One region of the Streptomyces sp. NPDC059787 genome, then DNA from elsewhere that is predicted to be linked to it. Evidence: riboswitches for the same ligand, from Rfam matches in the RefSeq annotation. Region 1 holds a riboswitch; each other region holds the start of a gene.

The links. A riboswitch is a leader RNA that binds a small molecule or an ion and turns the genes downstream of it on or off. The one in region 1 is predicted to bind cyclic di-AMP.
Region 2: linked by a shared signal. The riboswitch ahead of ACFV5H_RS00855 (transglycosylase SLT domain-containing protein) and the one ahead of ACFV5H_RS17910 (transglycosylase family protein) in region 1 are both predicted to bind cyclic di-AMP.
Region 3: linked by a shared signal. The riboswitch ahead of ACFV5H_RS10090 (M23 family metallopeptidase) and the one ahead of ACFV5H_RS17910 (transglycosylase family protein) in region 1 are both predicted to bind cyclic di-AMP.

What each region holds. Positions count from the first base shown of each region.
Region 1 covers NZ_JBHWHX010000016.1:130,550-137,273, reverse strand. The annotation lists gene ACFV5H_RS17935 (NAD(P)/FAD-dependent oxidoreductase) at 1-227, opposite strand, end outside; gene ACFV5H_RS17930 (exopolyphosphatase) at 646-1,611, opposite strand; gene ACFV5H_RS17925 (DUF501 domain-containing protein) at 1,608-2,141, opposite strand; gene ACFV5H_RS17920 (septum formation initiator family protein) at 2,174-2,650, opposite strand; gene eno (phosphopyruvate hydratase) at 2,786-4,075, opposite strand; gene ACFV5H_RS17910 (transglycosylase family protein) at 4,309-5,031, opposite strand; cyclic di-AMP (ydaO/yuaA leader) riboswitch at 5,035-5,203, opposite strand; gene ACFV5H_RS17905 (transglycosylase family protein) at 5,409-6,440, opposite strand; gene ACFV5H_RS17900 (cytochrome P450) at 6,644-6,724, opposite strand, start outside.
Region 2 covers NZ_JBHWHX010000001.1:173,128-179,851, forward strand. The annotation lists gene ACFV5H_RS00835 (polysaccharide deacetylase family protein) at 1-226, opposite strand, end outside; gene ACFV5H_RS00840 (glycosyltransferase) at 223-1,494, opposite strand; gene ACFV5H_RS00845 (GNAT family N-acetyltransferase) at 1,510-2,580, opposite strand; gene ACFV5H_RS00850 (HAD family hydrolase) at 2,812-3,684, shown strand; gene ACFV5H_RS00855 (transglycosylase SLT domain-containing protein) at 3,648-4,142, opposite strand; cyclic di-AMP (ydaO/yuaA leader) riboswitch at 4,148-4,315, opposite strand; gene ACFV5H_RS00860 (polyprenyl synthetase family protein) at 4,879-5,889, shown strand; gene ACFV5H_RS00865 (outer membrane lipoprotein carrier protein LolA) at 6,130-6,724, shown strand, end outside.
Region 3 covers NZ_JBHWHX010000008.1:101,575-108,298, reverse strand. The annotation lists gene ACFV5H_RS10105 (DNA topoisomerase (ATP-hydrolyzing) subunit A) at 1-1,277, opposite strand, end outside; gene ACFV5H_RS10100 (M16 family metallopeptidase) at 1,836-3,218, shown strand; gene ACFV5H_RS10095 (M16 family metallopeptidase) at 3,215-4,603, shown strand; cyclic di-AMP (ydaO/yuaA leader) riboswitch at 4,806-4,970, shown strand; gene ACFV5H_RS10090 (M23 family metallopeptidase) at 4,983-5,756, shown strand; gene ACFV5H_RS10085 (GntR family transcriptional regulator) at 5,945-6,640, shown strand.

The DNA.
Region 1 (6,724 bases):
TCCGCCTTGGGAAGCACGCGTCGCAACGGGACGACGACGTGCCGCGGGGAGATGCTGCCGGCGGCGGCTTCGGGGAGGAAGGGCTGGTAGGTCATGTACGACCGCGGGTCGACGACGGTGACGGTCGCCTCGCCGTAACGCATCTTCTTCTGGATGCGCCGAGCTGCGTACAGGCCTACGTACCCACCGCCTACTACGAGGATCCTGGGACGCTCCGTGGTGCTCATGCCATCGAGTATCCACCCGCCTCAGGGGGGTACCTCGTGCGCCCCTTCACAAGCTTCGACAGGGCCTGTGTTACCATCCCGCACTCCTTGATCCAGATCACAGCGCGAAACGGGAACCGGTGTCCCGCGCGGGACGTTGTCAATGCCGCGTGAGCTGCCTCTCTGCCACTCGGGCGGCACCGTGAGGCCGGCCGCCGAGCCCGTACGATGGTCCCCGACGGGACACCCGCGATCACCTTCTGAACGTGTTCAAAGGGGTGTTGAGGGCCCGAATGGGTCAACCGGGATCACTTCTTCGTTCTCCCGGGGCCAATTCCTTGTGAAGAACTTCACGAACTTTCCCGGCGGAGCCTCGCCGGGGGACCCGAAAGGCCCCCCGGGCGCCGCTCAAACGCCATCCCGACTGCTCAGCGGAGTGCTACTGATCAGTAGTAGAGGAGGCCTGGGCCACGGACCAGGCGATGCCGTCGAGGATGTCGTGCTCCGACACCACGACCTCCTCCGCGCCGATCCGCTCCATGATCGCCAGAAGGACCAGGGCCCCGGCGCCGATCACGTCGACCCGGCCCGGGTGCATGGAGGGCACCGCCGCGCGCTCGGCGTGGGTGGAGCGCAGCAGCCACTCGGTGATCTCGCGGACGCGGTCGCGGGAGACTCGTGAGTGGTGGATGGCCTCGGAGTCGTACTCGGGGAGGTCCTGGGCGATCGCCGACACGGTCGTGACCGAGCCGGCCAGGCCGACCAGGGTGTGCGCCCCGCGCAGCGGGACCGTCTCCTCGGCGCGGTCGAGGGCGGCCTCGATGTCGGCCCGTATGGCCGTGATCTGCTCCTCGGCCGGCGGGTCCGTCACGGCCCCGTCCCGCACCAGGTGCCGCTCGGTCATCCGTACGCAGCCGACGTCCACGGAGCGGGCGGCGCGCACGTGGTCGTCGCCCACGACGAACTCGGTCGAGCCGCCGCCGATGTCCACGACCAGGAAGGGGCGGTGCAGATCGGTCCGGCCCGTCAGCTCCTTGGTGGCCCCGGTGAAGGAGAACTCGGCCTCCTGGTCACCGGTGATGACCTCGGGCTCCACCCCCAGGATGTCCACCACCCCGCGCACGAACTCGTCGCGGTTCTCGGCGTCGCGGGAGGCGGAGGTGGCGACGAAGCGCAGGTGCTCCGCGCCGTGCTCCTTGATGACCTCCGCGTACTCGCGGCAGGCGGCGAACGTCCGCTCCAGCGCCTCGGGCGCCAGCCGGCCCGTACGGTCGACGCCCTGGCCGAGCCGCACGATCGTCATCCGCCGGTCCAGTTCGGTGAGTTCACCGGTCTGCGGATCCGCGTCGGCCACCAGCAGCCGGATGGAGTTCGTGCCGCAGTCGATGGCGGCGACCCGGGTCACCGGCCGTCCTCCTTCACGGGAAGCGTCACGCAGGTGCCCTTGCGCCACCACTCCGGCAGCATCGCCAGCGCCTCGTCGCCCAGCGGGTTGACGCCGGGGCCCGCGGCCAGCGAGTGGGCGACCAGCACGTGCAGACACTTCACCCGGTCCGGCATGCCGCCCGCGCTGGGGAAGTTCTTGAGCTCCTCGATCTCGTCGCGGCGCCGGACGTAGTCCTCGTGCGCCGCGCGGTACGCGGCCGCCAGCACCGGGTCGGTTGCCAGCCGCTCCGTCATCTCCTTCATCACGCCGTTCGCCTCCAGCGTCCCGATCGCGGAGTTCGCCTTCGGGCAGGTGAGGTAGTAGAGCGTCGGGAAGGGGGTGCCGTCGGGCAGCCTCGGGGCGGTCTCCACGACGTCCGGCTGTCCGCAGGGGCAGCGGTGCGCGATGGCGCGCAGCCCGCGCGGGGGCCGCCCGAGCTGCTGCTTGAAGGCCTCGACGTCCGCGTCGGTGGGCTCGGTGCGGGGGGTCGTGGGCGGAGGCGTTTCCATACCTGTCTTTCCGGGGCTTTCCATGTAAGAGGTCACTGGTCGGCGGCGTCGGCCTTGTCGACGCCGTCCCAGACGTTCGCGTACCAGGGGCGGTCGGCGGCTTCGGGATCCGTGCGGGACTGCTTCGCCGTACCCGGGTCGATGACGATGTAGCCGGTCTCGCCGGGCAGGACGTAATGCAGCCGCCTGCGGATCTCCTGCTCGGCGTACGCGTCGTCCTGCCAGCGGGCCTTCATGTCACGCAGCCGTTCGACCCGCCGGCGGGCCTCGTCCTGCTCCTGCTGGAGGTCGGCGATGTCCGCGCGCTGGGAGACGTACTGCCGCATGGGGTAGGCGAGGGCGACGATCAGGGAGCAGACCACCAGGGCGAGCAGCGCGGCCCGGCCGGTCAGCCGGGAGCGGCGGGCCTGGCGCTTGGTCTGCGAGCGGTAGACCCGGGCCGCGGTCTGCTCACCGATCAGCCGGATCCTGGTCGCGGTGGAGAAACGGTCCCGGTCCTTGACCGCCATGTTCCCGCCTCTCGTTCACCGTCATACGCGCGTACGTCCCCGCACACGGTACGGGACCGGGTACGGGGACGTACGTACGACGCTGCCTACGGGTGTCAGCCCTTGCCGTGCTTACTGGTCCGCAGAGCGCTGTGCCTACTGGTCCGCAGAGCGGAACCGCGGGAACGCGCTGCGGCCGGCGTACACCGCGGCGTCGTCGAGGATCTCCTCGATGCGCAGGAGCTGGTTGTACTTGGCGACGCGCTCGGAGCGGGCCGGGGCGCCGGTCTTGATCTGGCCGCAGTTGGTGGCGACGGCCAGGTCGGCGATGGTGACGTCCTCGGTCTCGCCGGAGCGGTGGGACATCATGCACTTGAAGCCGTTGCGCTGGGCCAGCTCGACGGCGTCCAGGGTCTCGGTCAGCGAGCCGATCTGGTTGACCTTGACCAGCAGGGCGTTGGCGGCGCCCTCCTCGATGCCGCGGGCGAGGCGCTCGGGGTTGGTGACGAACAGGTCGTCGCCGACGAGCTGGACCTTGTCACCGAGCTTGGCGGTGATGGTCTTCCAGCCCTCCCAGTCGTCCTCGAACAGCGGGTCCTCGATGGAGACCAGCGGGTACGCCTCGACGAGCTCGGCGTAGTACTCGGTCATCTCGGCGGCGGAGCGCTCCTTGCCCTCGAAGGTGTAGGAGCCGTCCTTGTAGAACTCGGACGCGGCGACGTCGAGCGCGAGGGCGATCTGCTCGCCGGGGGTGTAGCCGGCCTCCTTGATCGCCTCGAGGATGAGGTCGAGGGCCTCGCGGTTGGAGCCGAGGTTCGGGGCGAAGCCGCCCTCGTCGCCGAGGCCGGTGGCCAGGCCCTTGCTCTTCAGGACCTTCTTCAGGGTGTGGTAGACCTCGGTGCCCCAGCGCAGGGCCTCGGAGAAGGACTCCGCGCCGATCGGGGCGATCATGAACTCCTGGATGTCCACGTTGGAGTCGGCGTGCGAGCCGCCGTTCAGGATGTTCATCATCGGCACCGGCAGCAGGTGCGCGTTGGGGCCGCCCAGGTAGCGGAAGAGCGGGAGGTCGGAGGCCTCGGAGGCGGCGTGGGCGACGGCGAGCGAGACGCCGAGGATGGCGTTGGCGCCGAGGGAGCCCTTGTTGTCGGTGGCGTCCAGGTCGAACATCGCCTGGTCGATCAGGCGCTGCTCGGTGGCGTCGTAGCCGACGAGCTCCGGGCCGATCTGCTCGATGACGGCCAGGACGGCCTTCTCGACACCCTTGCCCAGGTAACGGTTGGCATCGCCGTCACGGAGTTCGATGGCCTCGAAGGCGCCGGTGGAGGCGCCGGACGGGACGGCGGCACGACCCGTGCTGCCGTCGTCGAGGCCGACCTCGACCTCGACCGTGGGGTTGCCTCGGGAGTCCAGGATTTCCCGGGCTACGACGACGTCGATGGACGGCACGAGCATCTCCTTCTTGGATGTGACGCGGGTGGGCAGGACCCCGGAGGGTCTTGCGAGACCGAGCCTAACCGGCTCCGGGCGATCGGCCATCCGGCCGCCCGTCCCGTGGACAGAACCGAGAGTAAATTGTTTCCGAACGGAACAAAGCCGTTTCCGGAAACCCGGCCGTAAAAAACCCCGCCCCGGCGCGTACGGGGGAAGACGCACCGGGGCGGGGAGCAGGGGGCAGCCGCTTACTTGAGGTGCAGCTGCTGGCCCGGGTAGATGAGGTCGGCGTCGTCGACGATGTCGTCGTTCAGCTCGAACAGCTCGGCCCAGCCGCCCTCGACGTCGCGCTCGGCGGCGATGGAGCTGAGGGTGTCGCCCTTGACGACCTTGTACTCGCCGTCGCCCTTCTCGACCTTCTTGCCGGTCGGGGTGGTGACGGTCTTCTCCTCGGCCTTCCGCTCGACCCGCTTCTCGGTCTTCTGCTCGGCGGCCGGGCGCTCGGTGGAGCGGGAGGCCTTCTGCTCGGTCTCACGGGTCCCGGTGGAACCGGTGCTCTGCGAGGAGCCGGAGTCGTTCGAGGAGGAACCGGCGTAGGCGGCGTTGGACAGGCCCGTGCCGCAGACCGGCCAGGCGCCCTTGCCCTGGCCCGCGAGGACCTTCTCGGCGATCTCGATCTGCTGCGCCTTGCTGGCCCGGTCGGCGGTGGAGGCGTACTGCGTGCCGCCGTACGCGGCCCAGGTGGAGGCGGAGAACTGCAGGCCGCCGTAGTAACCGTTGCCGGTGTTGATGGACCAGTTGCCGCCGGACTCGCACTGGGCGACGGTGTCCCACTCGGAGGCGGTGGCGGCGGAGGCGCTGCCGGCCGCCATCAGCGGGACGGCGACGGCGGCGGAGGTGACACCGGCGACGGCGATCGCGCGGGTGGCCTTGGACGGACGACGGTGCTTGCCCTTGCCGGAAAACAGCATGGTGGATCCCCTCACCGACGCCTGCGAGGTGAGCTGTCGGGTTCGGGCCGGTTGAGTTGCCCGGCCACGTCCCTCACGGGACGCGGCTTCACCCCAAGCCCTGTCCGGTGTCAACCACCGGAAGGGGCGCTTACCTTGGGTCCCCCGCTCCTGCCTACGGCGCATGACGCGACGACTGTTCCCGTGCTGCCACTGGCAGGATTCGGCGTGGCGGCAGCCGGGGCCCGCGGTGGCGAGCGGTCACGACCGTAGACACGCGATCCGCGGAATTTCAAAGACGATCAGGGCCTCTGAGACCTATCTCTCACAGTCTTTAAAACGGACATTCGCCGCGAATCATGACGCCAACTGCCGCCGCGTCCGGGCCCTTTCGGGCGTCACTTCTCGTCCGGTTCGACCCCGACCTCGAGCTCCTGACCCGGCAGGATGAGGTCCGGGTCGGCGCCGACGACCTGCTCGTTCTCGGCGTAGAGCGAACGCCATCCGCCGCCCAGTTCAAGGGAGTCGGCGATGGACGAGAGGCTGTCGCCGGTGCGCACGGTGTACGAGCCGTCGGCGGCGTCGCGCGAGGCGTCGGTGCCGCGCGAGGCATGCCGGCCGGACGATTCCGACGTACGGTCCTCCGTCCCGCCCTCCTCGGCGGTGACACCGCGGTGGCGGCCGGTACCGGTGCCTTCGGTGTCGGTGACTTCGGAAGAACCGGTGGTCTGCCCGGACTTGTCCGACTCGTCACTCTTGGGGGTGGCCGAGGCGGAGGAGGAGGTGCCGGATCCGTCGCCGGAGCCGGTGTCCGAATCCGTGTCCGAGTCGCTCGACTTGCCGGACTTGGCCGATTCACCGGCCGCACCCTCGCCGCCCTCCGACCCTTCCGCGCCGGACGACGGGTCGGACGTGGCCGACGAGGAGGACGAAGCGGATGAATCGCCGGAGTCCGACGATCCGGACGAGTCCGAAGAGTCGGACGACTTGGAGGAGCCGGACGCGTCCGAGGTCGAGCCCTCCGCCACGCCCGTGTCGATGTCGGCCGACGTCGAGTCCTGGTTCAGGCCCGCCGTCAGTCCGCAGGTGCGCCACGCGCCGACCCCCTGGTCGGCGAGGATCCTCTCGGCCACGGCTATCTGCTGGCCGCGGCTGGCCTGGTCGGGGCTGGTCGCGTAGTCCAGTCCGCCGTAGTTCTCCCAGTCGTCCTGGGTCAACTGCAGGCCGCCGTAGTAGCCGTTGCCGGTGTTCTGGCTCCACGAGCCACCGGACTCGCACTCGGCGACCCGGTCCCAGGTCGCGCCGTCGGCCGCGCTGGCGCTGCCGGCCCCGAGGAGCGGGATCGCGATGGCGGAGCCGGTCACCCCGGCCGCGACGAGGAGAGCCGGAGCCTGGCGGGGGCGGCGGTGCCGACCGTTCCCGGAGAGCATGCGGAGACCTTTCGCAAGACAGCAATGACCGGCGCGGCGAACGGAAAACGAACCGATGCACCGCACTTGATGGGTGAACGTATCCGCAGACGATCACTTGTCACAAGTTCATGCCGCGCAGATCACGTGAAGATCACAGAGTTGAGCGCGTGTCATGTTTGCGCTGGTCCACTCGGGGGCACAGCGGACGGCGGCCCGGGCCGTCACTTCCGCGGAGGGGTGAACTCCACCGGAAGCGTACGCAGGCCGCGCATGATGAGCCCGCCCCGCCAGCGGAGTTCGGC
Region 2 (6,724 bases), on a different contig from region 1:
CGGCGAAGCCGTCGTCGAAGGTGAGCAGCACCGGCCGGGGCGGCAAGGGGGCCCGTCCGGCGAGGTGCTCGGCGAGGGTGCTGATGGTGACGGGTGTGCGGCCGCTGTCCACGACGGCGTCGAGGTGGGCCGCGAACTCCTTGGGCGTGACGGTGAACTCGGCGATCCAGTCCGGCGGATCGTCCATCACGGCGTGGTAGAGGAAGACGGGTATGGCCGCGGTCATCCCCTCCCCCTCCCCGGTGCCCGCCGAGCCCGCAGATATCCGAGCGGCCCGTACAGCATTCCCCTGCGCTGCAGCCGGGACAGTCGGCGTGGCCAGGGGTGCGTGCGGGTGTCGTGCGCCCCCGGCGCACCACCGCCGTCCGTGTCGCGCACCTCGGTCAGCGCGCGGGCGTGCGCGAGACCGCGTGGCAGCCGGGCGAGGAACGCCGGCAGCAGCGCGGGCCGGTCGACCAGGATCGCGGTGAGGTAGGCGGTGAGGCCGGCGCCGTAGCCGTACGCCTGGGTCTCCAGGTCGGCCCAGGTCTCCCGGTGGTGGTGCCACACCAGCGCGTACGGCGTGTAGCGCAGCCGGTGCCCCTGGACGAGGACGCGGACGAAGCCGTACAGGTCGTCGCCGCCCCGCGCGGGTGTCCCGGCACCGGTGGCCGGGTCGAAGCCGCCGACGGCACGCAGCACCTCCGTACGGAAGGCCATGTTCGCGCCGGAGCCGAAGCGGCCCGCGGTGAAGGGGAACAGCGGCTCGTCGCGGGGCGGGTCACCGGGGTCGTACGTCGTCGGCGTGAAGCCCTTCGCGAAGCCGCCGTGGCTCTCCAGCAGGACCTGGGCCGGGGTGCGCAGCCGGGCGGGCAGGATCAGGCCGGTGGCGCAGCCGAGCCGGGGGTCGGCGGCGAAGGGGGCGGTCAGTTCGGTGAGCCAGCGGGGATCGGCGACCACGTCGTCGTCGGTGAACGCGATCACCTCGCCCCGCGCCACCGCCAGCCCCCTGTTGTGCGCGACGGCGAGTCCGGGTACCGGCTCGCACACGTACCGCACCCGCTCGCCGTACTTGCGTTCCACCAGCTCACGGGTCTCGTCGGTCACGGGCGCGTTGTCGACGACGACCACCTCGAACCGCGGGTGCTCCTGCGCGAGCAGCGAGTCCAGCGCCCGCGCGAGCTGTCCGGCACGCTCCCTGGTGGCCACGACGACCGAGGCGTACGGCGGCTCCCCGCACTCCGTCACCTCCACGTCCTCCGCCGCCACCGCGGAGGCGGCCTCCGTCAGCACCGCCCGCGGGTCCGCGCCCTCCGGTACCCGGGTCAGTAGCGTCCCCACCGGGCGGCCCGCCCGTCTGACCAGCAGGAACACCTCACCGTGGGTGACCGGTGGGCTGCCCGGGCCGGGTCTCGGTGCGGCCTCGTCACCGTCCAGGTCGATCTCGGCGACCTGCACCGCTCCGATGGCCAGGAACCGCCGTATCTCCTCCTGCGTACGCGCTCTTCGGGACACCCGTCCTCCCCCTTCTCACGACCGGCGCAGCCGTGCCGCGCCCTTCAGGGTCCGCGCCGCCAGCGCCGCCAGGCGCGGACGGGTACGGACGAAGCCGTGCGCGCGGCGCGCGGGCTCGCGGCTCAGCCGGTGCAGCGCGGCGCCCACGCCCGGGCGGGTCACCGCCCCCTCGTAGACGGCGAGTTCGCCGGTCTTCAGCGAGTCCTTGTACTCGGCCGGACCGCGCCCCATGTCGAGCAGGCCGATGCCCTCGGCCGCCGCCGCCTCGGCCATCCGCAGATGCAGCACCAGACCCGGCGAGTACTTCGCGAAATCCGGGTCGTACGCCGGGAACCAGCAGGCCAGGACGGACGCCGAGCGCAGCCCGAAGTGCGCGGCGACGGGGCGGTCCCCGGCGTACAGGACCGACAGCGTGCCCGTGCACTGGGCGGCGCGGGTCTCGGCGAGCCGGCCCACGAGCCGGGCGATCCACTCCTGTGCGAACCGGTCGCGCCGCCCGGTCCTGCGGTACTGCGCCGACTTCCACTCCACCAGCGCGCGCAGCGCGGCCGGGTCGCGCTCGTCGAAGACGAACCGCACGGTCCCGGCCTGGCGGCCCAGCCTGCGCTCCTTGGCCAGCGTGGTCTTCAGGAACTTCGGCGACTGGGTGCGCAGCACCGACTCGTACGCCTCGTAGCCCTTCTCCACGTCGATGACGTAGGTGGCGTGCTCCTCGGCCGCGTACGGCACGAACAGCCGCTGGCCCGCCTCCAGGTTGTCGAAGGCGAAGCTCGACACCGAGCAGCCCCGCAGCAGTTCGTCCGTCTCCAGGGCGACACCGGGGCCCAGGACCGCGCCCTGGCAGTCCGACACCCCGAGCCCGATCGCCCGGCCCTGCCCCAGCGCACCCCGCTCGTACGGCAGGAAACCCACCGGCTGAGCGCCCTCGTACAGCACGGCGACCCGGGCCCGCGGGCGCACCCGGGCCACGGCGACGCTGAACTCCGGTTCCATGAACGGGTTGCGCGGTGCGTCCGTCGCGGCGCGCAGTTCCCGCCAGCGCTCCCGCTCCCCCTCGCCGAGCTCCCCGGGCCTCAGCACACGCATGCGTCCACTGCTCACCTGACCCCCCGATCAAGTCCCCCCTGGACCCTTGGAAGGTACCGCCCCGGACCGGGCGGACGGTAGATAGCGGACCATGTTCTTGCCAAACGGTGAAAGAGACCTGAACCGGTCCTTACCCGGCGTCGAGAGAAGTCGAGAGAAGGGAACCGCACCGAAAGCGAGCGCAAACGGGCACGGTGAATCGGACCGTCGGGTTGTCCGTATTCTCTGATCATGGCCGCACCCACCGCGTACTCACTCATCGCCACCGACCTGGACGGGACGCTGCTGCGCGGCGACGACACCCTCTCCGACCGGTCCCTCGCCGCGCTCGCGCGGGCGGAGCGGGCCGGCGCGCGACACCTCGTGGTGACGGGGCGCCCGGCCCCCAGAGTGCGGCCGCTCCTGGACGACCTCGGCTGCACGGGGCTCGCGGTGTGCGGACAGGGCGCGCAGGTGTACGACGCCGGCGCGCACCGGCTGCTGTGGTCCGTCACGCTGGACCGGGAACTGGCGGAGACGGCGCTCGGCAAGATCGAGGCCGAGGTGGGGGAGGTGCACGCCGCGGTCGACCAGGACGGGGTCGACGGGCTGACGCTGATCGAGCCCGGCTATCTGATGCCGCACCCGACCCTGCCCGCGGTGCGGGTCGAGCGGCGGGCCGAGCTGTGGGACCGGCCGATCAGCAAGGTGCTGCTGCGCCACCCGGACCTGTCCGACGACGCGTTGGCGGCGGCGGCCCGGTCGGTGATCGGGTCACTGGCCACGGTCACCATGTCGGGGCCGGGCACCGTGGAGCTCCAGCCCTGCGGGGTGACCAAGGCGACCGGGCTGGCGCTGGCCGCCGAGCACCTGGGGCTGAGCCCGGCGCGGACGATCGCCTTCGGCGACATGCCGAACGACGTCCCCATGTTCGACTGGGCGGCCCACGGCGTCGCCATGGCCAACGCGCATCCCGAACTGAAGGCGGTGGCGGACGAGGTCACCACGTCGAACGAGGACGACGGCGTGGCCGTCGTCCTCGAGCGACTGTTCGGCGGGGCGATGACGCTCGCCCGTCAGCGGGTGGCTCAGTACGCGCCGAAGACGTTGTCGATGGAGCCGTAGCGGTCGGCCGCGTAGTTGCAGGCCGCCGTGATGTTCGCGATCGGGTCGTACGGGTCGAAGGCGGTGCCGGGCACGTGGTAGGCCGCGAAGGTCGGGTCGATGATCTGCAGCAGACCCTTCGACGGGGTGCCGGCGGCGGCGTTGGAGTCCCAGTTGTTGATGGCGTACGGGTTGCCGGAGGACTCGCGCATGATGTTGCGGTGGATGGCGTCGTAGCTGCCCGGGATGCCCTGCTGCGCCATGATGTCCAGCGACTCGCGGATCCAGCCGTCGAGGTTGTCCGGGTACGCCGTCACGGAGGCGGCGGTCGTCGGCGTCGTCGGCTCGGTGGTGGCCGCGGAGGCGCTGGTCGCGCCGAACAGCGGCAGGGCGACCATGGCGACGCCGGTGCCGGCGACGGCGAGGGAACGGGCGAGGCGGCGGTTGCCGAAGCGGCTGAGCTGACCGAAAGCAGGCATGTCTGGGTTCCTCTCCTACGCCTGCGAGGTGAGCTGTCGGGTTCGGGCGGGAGAGTGCCCGGCCGTGCCCCTGCGGGCATGGCTTCACCCCTAGCCGTCCCGGTGCGATGTCCGGTGCGGCGGCTTACCTGGGTCCCCCACTCCTGCCGTCTTGAGTTCGTCGTCGGGTGTGATGCGGGCGGCGGCAGGATTAGGCGTCCACCCGGCAGGCCCGGAACGTATGCGAGAGCACATGTCGGAAACAAGCGCGGGCATCACAGAAGGTGCCGTTTGATCTTGTGATGGGGGTTTTGGGGTGCTTGATCCTTTGCTACTGCCAAGGGTCAACTCGGCGTCGGGGGAAGGGGGAAGGGGGATGGCGGCGGTCGGTGGGGGTGCCGGATCGCGCGTGACCCACTTCACTGGGGATCACCTGTGAGCGCATTTTTCGCCAAGGGGAATTAGCTCTGTATTTACGGCAAATCGGACGTCGGGGCGGGCAGGATGGTCCGCGTGGCGAGGCGGGGCCCGGGAGGCGGGTCGAGGAGTGGATTGCTACGTCCGGGAAAGCCGAAGAATGTCCGTTGTTATCAGCCGATCAAAAGCACTCCGCTCCTGATCCCGTACCGCCCTGCCCGTAACGCCGGGCGCTGGCGGTGATCGGAACATGACCGGATACGCTGACTTGAGTGGTGGCAGCGACCTATCGACATTCCGTGTAACCGCCAGTGGGACACCAGCAGACAGGAGACCCCTCGTGACCGTCGTCGGGCCGTTCGGGCTGAGCGTGCGGGACCAGGCTCTGGAAGCCGATGTCCAGGCCGGAATGACGGCTGTCGAGGAAGGGCTGCTCGAAGCCACCAAGAGTGAGGTCCCCTTCATCACGGGAGCCGCCCAGCACCTGGTGCGGGCCGGCGGCAAGCGGTTCCGTCCGCTGCTCGTGATGCTCGCCGCCCAGTTCGGCGACCCCTACGCGCCCGGTGTCGTGCCCTCGGCCGTGGTCGTGGAGCTCACCCATCTGGCCACGCTGTACCACGACGACGTGATGGACGAGGCCGAGGTGCGGCGCGGCGTCGACAGCGCGAACGCCCGCTGGGGCAACTCCGTCGCGGTCCTCACCGGCGACTTCCTCTTCGCGCGGGCCTCGCACATCCTGGCCGACCTCGGTCCTGAGGCCGTGCGGGTGCAGGCCGAGGCGTTCGAGCGGCTGGTCACCGGGCAGATCCTGGAGACCGCGGGACCGCAGGACGGCCGCGACCCGGTCGACCACTACCTGGACGTGCTCGGCGGCAAGACCGGCTCGCTGGTCGCCGTCGCCTGCCGGTTCGGCGCGATGATGTCCGGCGCCGACGAGACGGTCGTGGACGTGCTGACCCAGTACGGCGAGCGGCTCGGCGTCGCCTTCCAGCTCGCCGACGACGTCCTGGACATCGCCTCCGACTCCCACGAGTCCGGCAAGACCCCCGGCACCGACCTGCGCGAGGGCATCGCCACCCTGCCCGTGCTGCGGCTGCGTGAACGGGCGGCCCGGCTGGGTCTCGCCGACGACATCGCCCTGTGCGAGCTGCTCGACTCCGACCTCACCGACGACGCCCGGCACGCCGAGGCGCTGCGGCTGCTGCGCGCCCACCCCGCGCTGGAGCAGGCCCGCCGGGACACCGTGCGCTACGCCGAGGAGGCGCGCGCGGCGCTCGCCCCGCTGCGGGAGTGCGAGGCGAGGACGGCACTCGTGCAACTGTGCGACGCGGTGGTGCACCGCGCGGGCTGAGCCGGCCCGAACTCCCCCGACCCCTACGGGGCGGGGGAGGAAACCGTCCTCCGTGTCATACCCCAGCAGTACGTGGAGTTGCGTCCGGGGTCTGACGAATCCGCCTGCCGGATTTGGTCAGATGGACCACGACGGACAACACCACTTCTCACCGATTCGGGTGAGAATGGCGGCTCGGGGTGAGACCGGTGCGAGGTCACGAGACGAAAAGCCGCCGCCGACCACGGAGGTAGGGCACACATGGCACCGTACGAATCCGACGACATGACGATCGCGCGGGAGGCCGACGAGCCGCGCGCGGGGCGGCGCAGGGCCGCGCGGTACGTCGTCCCGGTCACGGTGATGGGAGTGGCGGCCGCGACCATCGGGCTCGTCCCGGCCATCGCCAGCTCCGGCGACCCCGACCTGCCGGAGATCACCGCCGCACAGCTCATCGAGAAGATCGCGCAGTCGGACGTGGAGCAGCTGTCCGGCACCGTGAAGATCACCACGGACCTCGGTCTGCCGGACCTCGGCGGCCTGGAGAACAGCCTCGCGTCCGGCGCCACGGGGCAGGGCGAGGACGGCGGCTCCTCGGCCGACCCGTCCGCAAAGCTCACCGAACTGGCCTCCGGCACGCACACCCTGCGGATCGCGGCCGACGGCCCGGACCGGCAGAAGGTGTCGCTCCTGGAGAACGCCGCCGAGTACAGCCTGATCCACAACGGCAAGGACGTCTGGGGCTACGACAGCGGCTCCAACGAGGTCTACCACGGCACCGTCGACGCCTCCGGCGAGGACCGGGAGCAGCAGCCCCCGGCCACCCCGAAGGACTTCGCCGAGGAGGCGCTGAAGG
Region 3 (6,724 bases), on a different contig from region 1:
AACCGCTCGATCAGGCGCTGCTTGGCCTGCGCGGAGTTCTCGCTGGAACGGATGAGGCGGATGACCTCGTCGATGTCCACCAGCGCCGTGAGCAGGCCCTCGACCAGGTGGAGGCGGTCGCGCCGCTTGCCGCGGCGGAACTCCGAACGCCGGCGTACGACGTTGAAGCGGTGGTCGAGGTAGACCTCCAGGAGTTCCTTGAGGCCCAGGGTGAGCGGCTGGCCGTCCACCAGCGCCACGTTGTTGATGCCGAAGGACTCCTCCATCGGCGTCAGCTTGTACAGCTGCTCCAGGACCGCTTCCGGCACGAAGCCGTTCTTGATCTCGATGACCAGCCGCAGACCGTGCTCGCGGTCGGTGAGGTCCTTGACGTCGGCGATGCCCTGGAGCTTCTTCGAGCCGACCAGGTCCTTGATCTTGCCGATCACCTTCTCCGGGCCGACCGTGAAGGGCAGCTCGGTGACGACGAGGCCCTTGCGGCGGGCCGTCACGTCCTCCACGGTGACCGTCGCGCGGATCTTGAACGTGCCGCGGCCCGACTCGTACGCGTCCCGGACGCCGGACAGGCCGACGATCCGGCCGCCGGTGGGCAGGTCGGGGCCCGGGACGTGCTTCATCAGGGCGTCGAGATCGGCGTTCGGATACCTGATCAGGTGCCGCGCGGCCGCGACGACCTCGCGCAGGTTGTGCGGCGGCATGTTGGTGGCCATACCGACGGCGATGCCCGACGCGCCGTTCACCAGCAGGTTCGGGAACGCGGCGGGCAGTGCCACCGGTTCCTGCTCCTGCCCGTCGTAGTTGGGCGCGAAGTCGACCGTGTCCTCGTCGATGGACTCGGTCATCAGGCTGGTGGCCTCGGCCATCCGGCACTCGGTGTACCGCATGGCGGCGGGCGGGTCGTCGTTGCCCAGCGAGCCGAAGTTGCCGTGGCCGTCGACCAGGGGGACGCGCATCGAGAACGGCTGGGCCATGCGCACCAGGGCGTCGTAGATCGACGCGTCACCGTGGGGGTGCAGCTTGCCCATGACCTCGCCGACGACGCGGGCGCACTTCACATAGCCGCGCTCGGGCCGCAGGCCCATCTCGTTCATCTGGTAGACGATGCGGCGGTGCACCGGCTTGAGGCCGTCGCGCGCGTCCGGCAGGGCGCGGGAGTAGATGACCGAGTACGCGTACTCGAGGAAGGAGCCCTGCATCTCGTCGACGACGTCGATGTCGAGGATCTTCTCCTCGTACGAGTCGTCGGGCGGCGGGGTCTTCGTGCTGCGGCGGGCCATCGCTGCCGGCTCCTTGCTGAAGCGTGGGGACGGGATCTGATGCGGACCATTGTGGACCGTCGCACTGACAGGCGGGACCAGGGCCCGGTCGTGGGTGCTCCGGGGAGGGCAGGGTACGCGGCGTGTGCGGTGCGCTTCCGCAGGGGGTTCCTGGTGATCGGGGCGGCGTGGGCCGGGGGTTCGTCGCGCGGCCCGGCGTTCGCGGGGTGCCGGCGCGCCCACCCGTGCCGTCCTGCGGCACGACTGCCCGCGGATCGCGGAAGCGCTGCCCGGGCCCGGCACGGCTCGTGCCTGGCGGAAGCGCTTCCGCGGACCGCGGGGCGGTGGCTGCGGCAGCCCGCGGGAACGCGGCGTGTGGCGGCGGCTGCCCGCGGAGGACGGGGGCTGCGGTTCGCAGAACGCGGAAACTCGGGTGCTCGCGTGTTCCCCGGCATTCTCGCTCTCGGCGTATCCCGGTCCGGGCGGGAACTTCGTCGGGGGTCCGCGCGCTTGCATACAGTGGCAGGACCGGCAGAAACGGCGGTTTCGACGACCGCCTCCGCGATCGAAGGGACGTACATGCCCATGGGTCACACGGCCACAGCCCAGGCAGGCTCCGGCGGCCTGACAGCGACCGAGCACCGCCTGGCCAACGGCCTGCGCGTGGTGCTCTCCGAGGACCACCTGACCCCGGTCGCCGCGGTGTGCCTCTGGTACGACGTGGGTTCGCGTCACGAAGTCAAGGGACGTACGGGTCTGGCTCACCTTTTCGAGCACCTGATGTTCCAGGGCTCCGCCCAGGTGAAGGGCAACGGTCACTTCGAGCTGGTCCAGGGCGCCGGCGGCTCCCTCAACGGCACCACCAGCTTCGAGCGCACCAACTACTTCGAGACCATGCCCGCCCACCAGCTGGAGCTCGCCCTCTGGCTGGAGGCCGACCGCATGGGCTCCCTGCTGACCGCCCTGGACGACGAGTCCATGGAGAACCAGCGGGACGTCGTCAAGAACGAGCGCCGCCAGCGCTACGACAACGTCCCCTACGGCACCGCCTTCGAGAAGCTGACCGCCCTCGCCTACCCGGAGGGCCACCCGTACCACCACACGCCCATCGGCTCGATGGCGGACCTGGACGCGGCCACCCTGGAGGACGCCCGCCAGTTCTTCCGCACGTACTACGCGCCGAACAACGCCGTGCTCTCCGTGGTCGGCGACATCGACCCGGAGCGGACGCTCGCCTGGATCGAGAAGTACTTCGGCTCCATCCCGGGCCACGACGGCAAACCCGCCCCGCGCGACGGCTCGCTGCCCGACGTCATGGGCGGGCAGCTGCGCGAGATCGTCGAGGAGGAGGTCCCCGCGCGTGCGCTGATGGCCGCCTACCGCCTGCCCGAGGACGGCACGCGCGCGTGCGACGCCGTCGACCTGGCGCTCACCGTCCTCGGCGGCGGCGAGTCCTCGCGGCTCTACAACCGGCTGGTACGGCGCGACCGTACGGCCGTGGCCGCCGGCTTCGGCCTGCTGCGGCTGGCCGGGGCCCCCTCCCTGGGCTGGCTGGACGTGAAGACGTCCGGCGACGTGGAGGTGCCGGTCATCGAGACCGCCATCGACGAGGAGCTCGCCCGGTTCGCCGAGGAGGGCCCCACGGCGGAGGAGATGGAACGCGCGCAGGCCCAGCTGGAGCGCGAGTGGCTCGACCGGCTCGGCACGGTCGCCGGCCGCGCCGACGAACTGTGCCGGTACGCGGTCCTGTTCGGTGACCCGCAGCTCGCCCTGACCGCCGTACAGCGCGTCCTGGAGGTGACGGCGGAGGAGGTGCAGGAGGTCGCCAAGGCCCGCCTGCGCCCCGACAACCGCGCGGTGCTCGTCTACGAGCCCGTCGCCCCGGAAGCCGGAGACGCCGAGGACACCGAGGAAGCCGCCGCAGCCGCCGGCACCGACGAGAACGAGGAGGCGGCGAAGTGACCGAGCTCGCCACGATGGACTTCCACCCGCAGCCGCAGGCGGGCGACGCCAAGCCCTGGGCCTTCCCGGCCCCCGAGCGCGGCACGCTCGACAACGGCCTGACCGTGCTGCGCTGCCACCGCCCCGGTCAGCAGGTCGTCGCCGTCGAGGTGCTCCTCGACGCGCCCCTGGAGGCCGAGCCGGCCGGTCTCGACGGTGTCGCCACGATCATGGCGCGGGCCTTCTCCGAGGGCACCGACAAGCACTCCGCCGAGGAGTTCGCCGCCGAGCTGGAGCGCTGCGGCGCCACCCTGGACGCGCACGCCGACCACCCCGGCGTCCGCCTCAGCCTGGAGGTCCCGGCCTCCCGGCTCACCAAGGGACTCGGACTGCTCGCCGACGCGCTCAGGGCGCCGGCGTTCGCCGACAGCGAGGTCGAGCGGCTGGTCCGCAACCGCCTCGACGAGATCCCGCACGAGCTGGCCAACCCCTCCCGCCGCGCCGCCAAGGAGCTCTCCAAGGAGCTGTTCCCGGCGAGTGCCCGTATGTCGCGTCCGCGCCAGGGCACCGAGGAGACGGTCACCGGCATCGACTCCGCGGCCGTCCGCGCCTTCTACGAGAAGCACGTCCGCCCCGCCACGGCGACCGCCGTGGTCGTCGGCGACCTCACCGGCATCGACCTGGACGCGCTGCTCGGCGACACCCTGGGCGCCTGGACCGGCTCCTCGGCGCAGCCGCGGCCCGTTCCGCCGGTGGCCGCCGACGACACCGGGCGCGTCGTGATCGTGGACCGCCCCGGCGCCGTCCAGACGCAGCTGCTGATCGGCCGTGTCGGCGCGGACCGGCACGACCGCGTGTGGCCCGCGCAGGTGCTCGGCACGTACTGCCTCGGCGGTACCCTCACCTCCCGCCTGGACCGCGTGCTGCGCGAGGAGAAGGGCTACACCTACGGCGTACGGGCGTTCGGCCAGGTCCTCAGGTCCGCCCCGGACGGCACCGGCGCGGCGATGCTGGCCATCAGCGGCTCCGTCGACACCCCGAACACCGGCCCCGCCCTCGAGGACCTGTGGACGGTGCTGCGCACGCTCGCCGCCGACGGGCTCACCGACGACGAACGCGATGTCGCGGTGCAGAACCTCGTGGGCGTGGCGCCGCTCAAGTACGAGACCGCCGCGGCCGTCGCGAGCACCCTGGCCGACCAGGTCGAGCAGCACCTGCCCGACCACTACCAGGCCGACCTGTACCGGCAGTTGGCCGCGACCGGCACCGTGGAGGCCACCGCGGCCGTCGTGAACGCCTTCCCGGTGGACCGCCTGGTGACCGTCCTCGTCGGTGACGCGGCGCAGATCAAGGCACCCGTCGAGGCCCTCGGCATCGGCGAAGTCACCGTCGTGACGGCCGAGTAGCGAGCGGCGAGGACGCACGCGCGCGTGGGGCCCTGGTGACACGAAAGTCATCAGGGCCCGCTTATGCCCGAATCGGGGCGGAAGTTGCCCGTCTGACCTGTGGGATGCGCTACAAAAACCGGGATTCGTTTGAGGATCGGGAGACGGCCCGCTTAGCGTCATCCGGGCTGTTCGTCGGGCAGTGCGCCGCATCCGCGGCACCGGACAGTCATCGCCGAGTCCCCCTACGGCGCGAGCCAGGGGAGCCGGGGACCCACCGCAGTCCCTGGGGTGAATCGGACGCCCGCGCGTGTCGCGAGGGGGCCCGTAGGAGACCTTCCTGCTCCGAACCCGTCAGCTAACCCGGTAGGCGAGAGGGAAGGAAAGGACCAGCCTGTACATGGCGTTCACCCGCGCCCCGGGCAAGCACCGTCGTCCCAGCCGGACGCAGCGCGGCACCGCCCGCGTGGCGGGCGTCGCGGCGCTCACCACCACCGGCGTCGTCGGCTCCCTCGCGGCCCCCGCACTCGCCGCCGAGCCCGCTGCCGCACAGACCGGCCTCACGCCCGTCGTCACCCTCGGCGACGCGATCGCCGACCGGATCGACGCCCAGGCGGCCGCCCAGCACGAGGCCGCCCGGGAGGCGGCCGAGGCCGCCGCGCGGAAGGCCGCCGAGGAGGCCGCGCGCGAGAAGGCCGCCAAGGCGGCCGAGGAGGCCCGCGCGGAGAAGGAGCGCGCCGCCCGGGAGGCCGAGCGCGAGCGCCTCAACACCTTCGTCTCCCCGATCCCCGGCTCGTACGTCTCGACCGGCTACCAGGCCGGCAGCTCGCTGTGGTCCTCCGGCAGCCACACCGGTGTCGACTTCCACGCCGCGAGCGGCACCTCCGTCCGGTCGGTCGGCGTCGGCACCGTCGTCGAGGCCGGCTGGGGCGGCTCGTACGGCAACCAGGTCGTCATCAAGATGCACGACGGCACGTACACCCAGTACGCCCACCTGTCGTCCATCGGCGTCTCGGTGGGCCAGCAGGTGGCCGCCGGACAGCAGATCGGCCTCTCCGGCGACACCGGCAACGTCACGGGCGCGCATCTGCACTTCGAGGCCCGCACGGGCGCCGATTACGGCTCCGACCTCGACCCCGTCGCCTACCTCCGCGCGCACGGTGTGAACCTCTGACCCGTCCGCTTCCCGATGCCCCGGCTCCCCGAGCCGGGGCATCGGTGTTTCCGGGAACCGCCGCAACGCTTGTCCAAAAAATATGCATGGATTCCGGCCCGCCGTCGTGAATTACCGCCGATTGCAATAGAGTCGCGGAACACACGTCAATCGTCGGCGTTTCACGGGGATTAATCCGGAGGTTCGTCATGCGCATTCCCGCGCACTCGGTGTGCACGGCGATCCGGGACGACATCGTCGCGGGTGTCCACGAGCGCGGCGGCCGGCTCACCGAGGAAGTGCTCGCCCGCCGTTACGGCGTCTCCCGCGTCCCCGTCCGGGAGGCGCTGCGCACGCTGGAGGCCGAGGGATTCGTGGTGACCCGGCGGCACGCGGGCGCGTGCGTCGCGGAACCCACCGAGCAGGAGGCCGCCGACCTGCTGGAGATGCGCATGCTCCTCGAGCCGCTCGGTGCCTCCCGCGCGGCCCAGCGCCGCACCGAGGCCCATCTGAAGGTGCTGCGCGGCCTGGTCCGGCTGGGGCAGGAACGCGCCCGCCAGGGCAACAGCGACGACCTGCGCTCCCTGAGCGGCTGGTTCCACGAGACGCTCGCCCAGGCCACCGGCAGCCCGGCACTTACCTCGACACTGACCCAGCTGCGGCACAAGATCGCCTGGATGTACGCCGCCGAGGGGCCGTCCGATCCCGTCGAGTACTGGGCGGAGCACGGCGCGATCGTGGACGCCGTGGCGCGCGGCGACGGCGACCGCGCGCGGTCGGTCACGGCGCTGCACACCGAGCGGGCGAGCGCCGGGCACCGCCTGCGTTTCGCCTCCGGAGCCGGCCGCGCGGACCGTGTGAGGAACTCGCAACATGCCGTAAACATGCCGAGCATTCGTCATTAACACGGGTGCCGTATACAAAGAGGGAGCATTTCTCGGGGACTATTTATGCTGCCCGTAAAAGGGGAAAGCTGCCCGTGCGAGGAA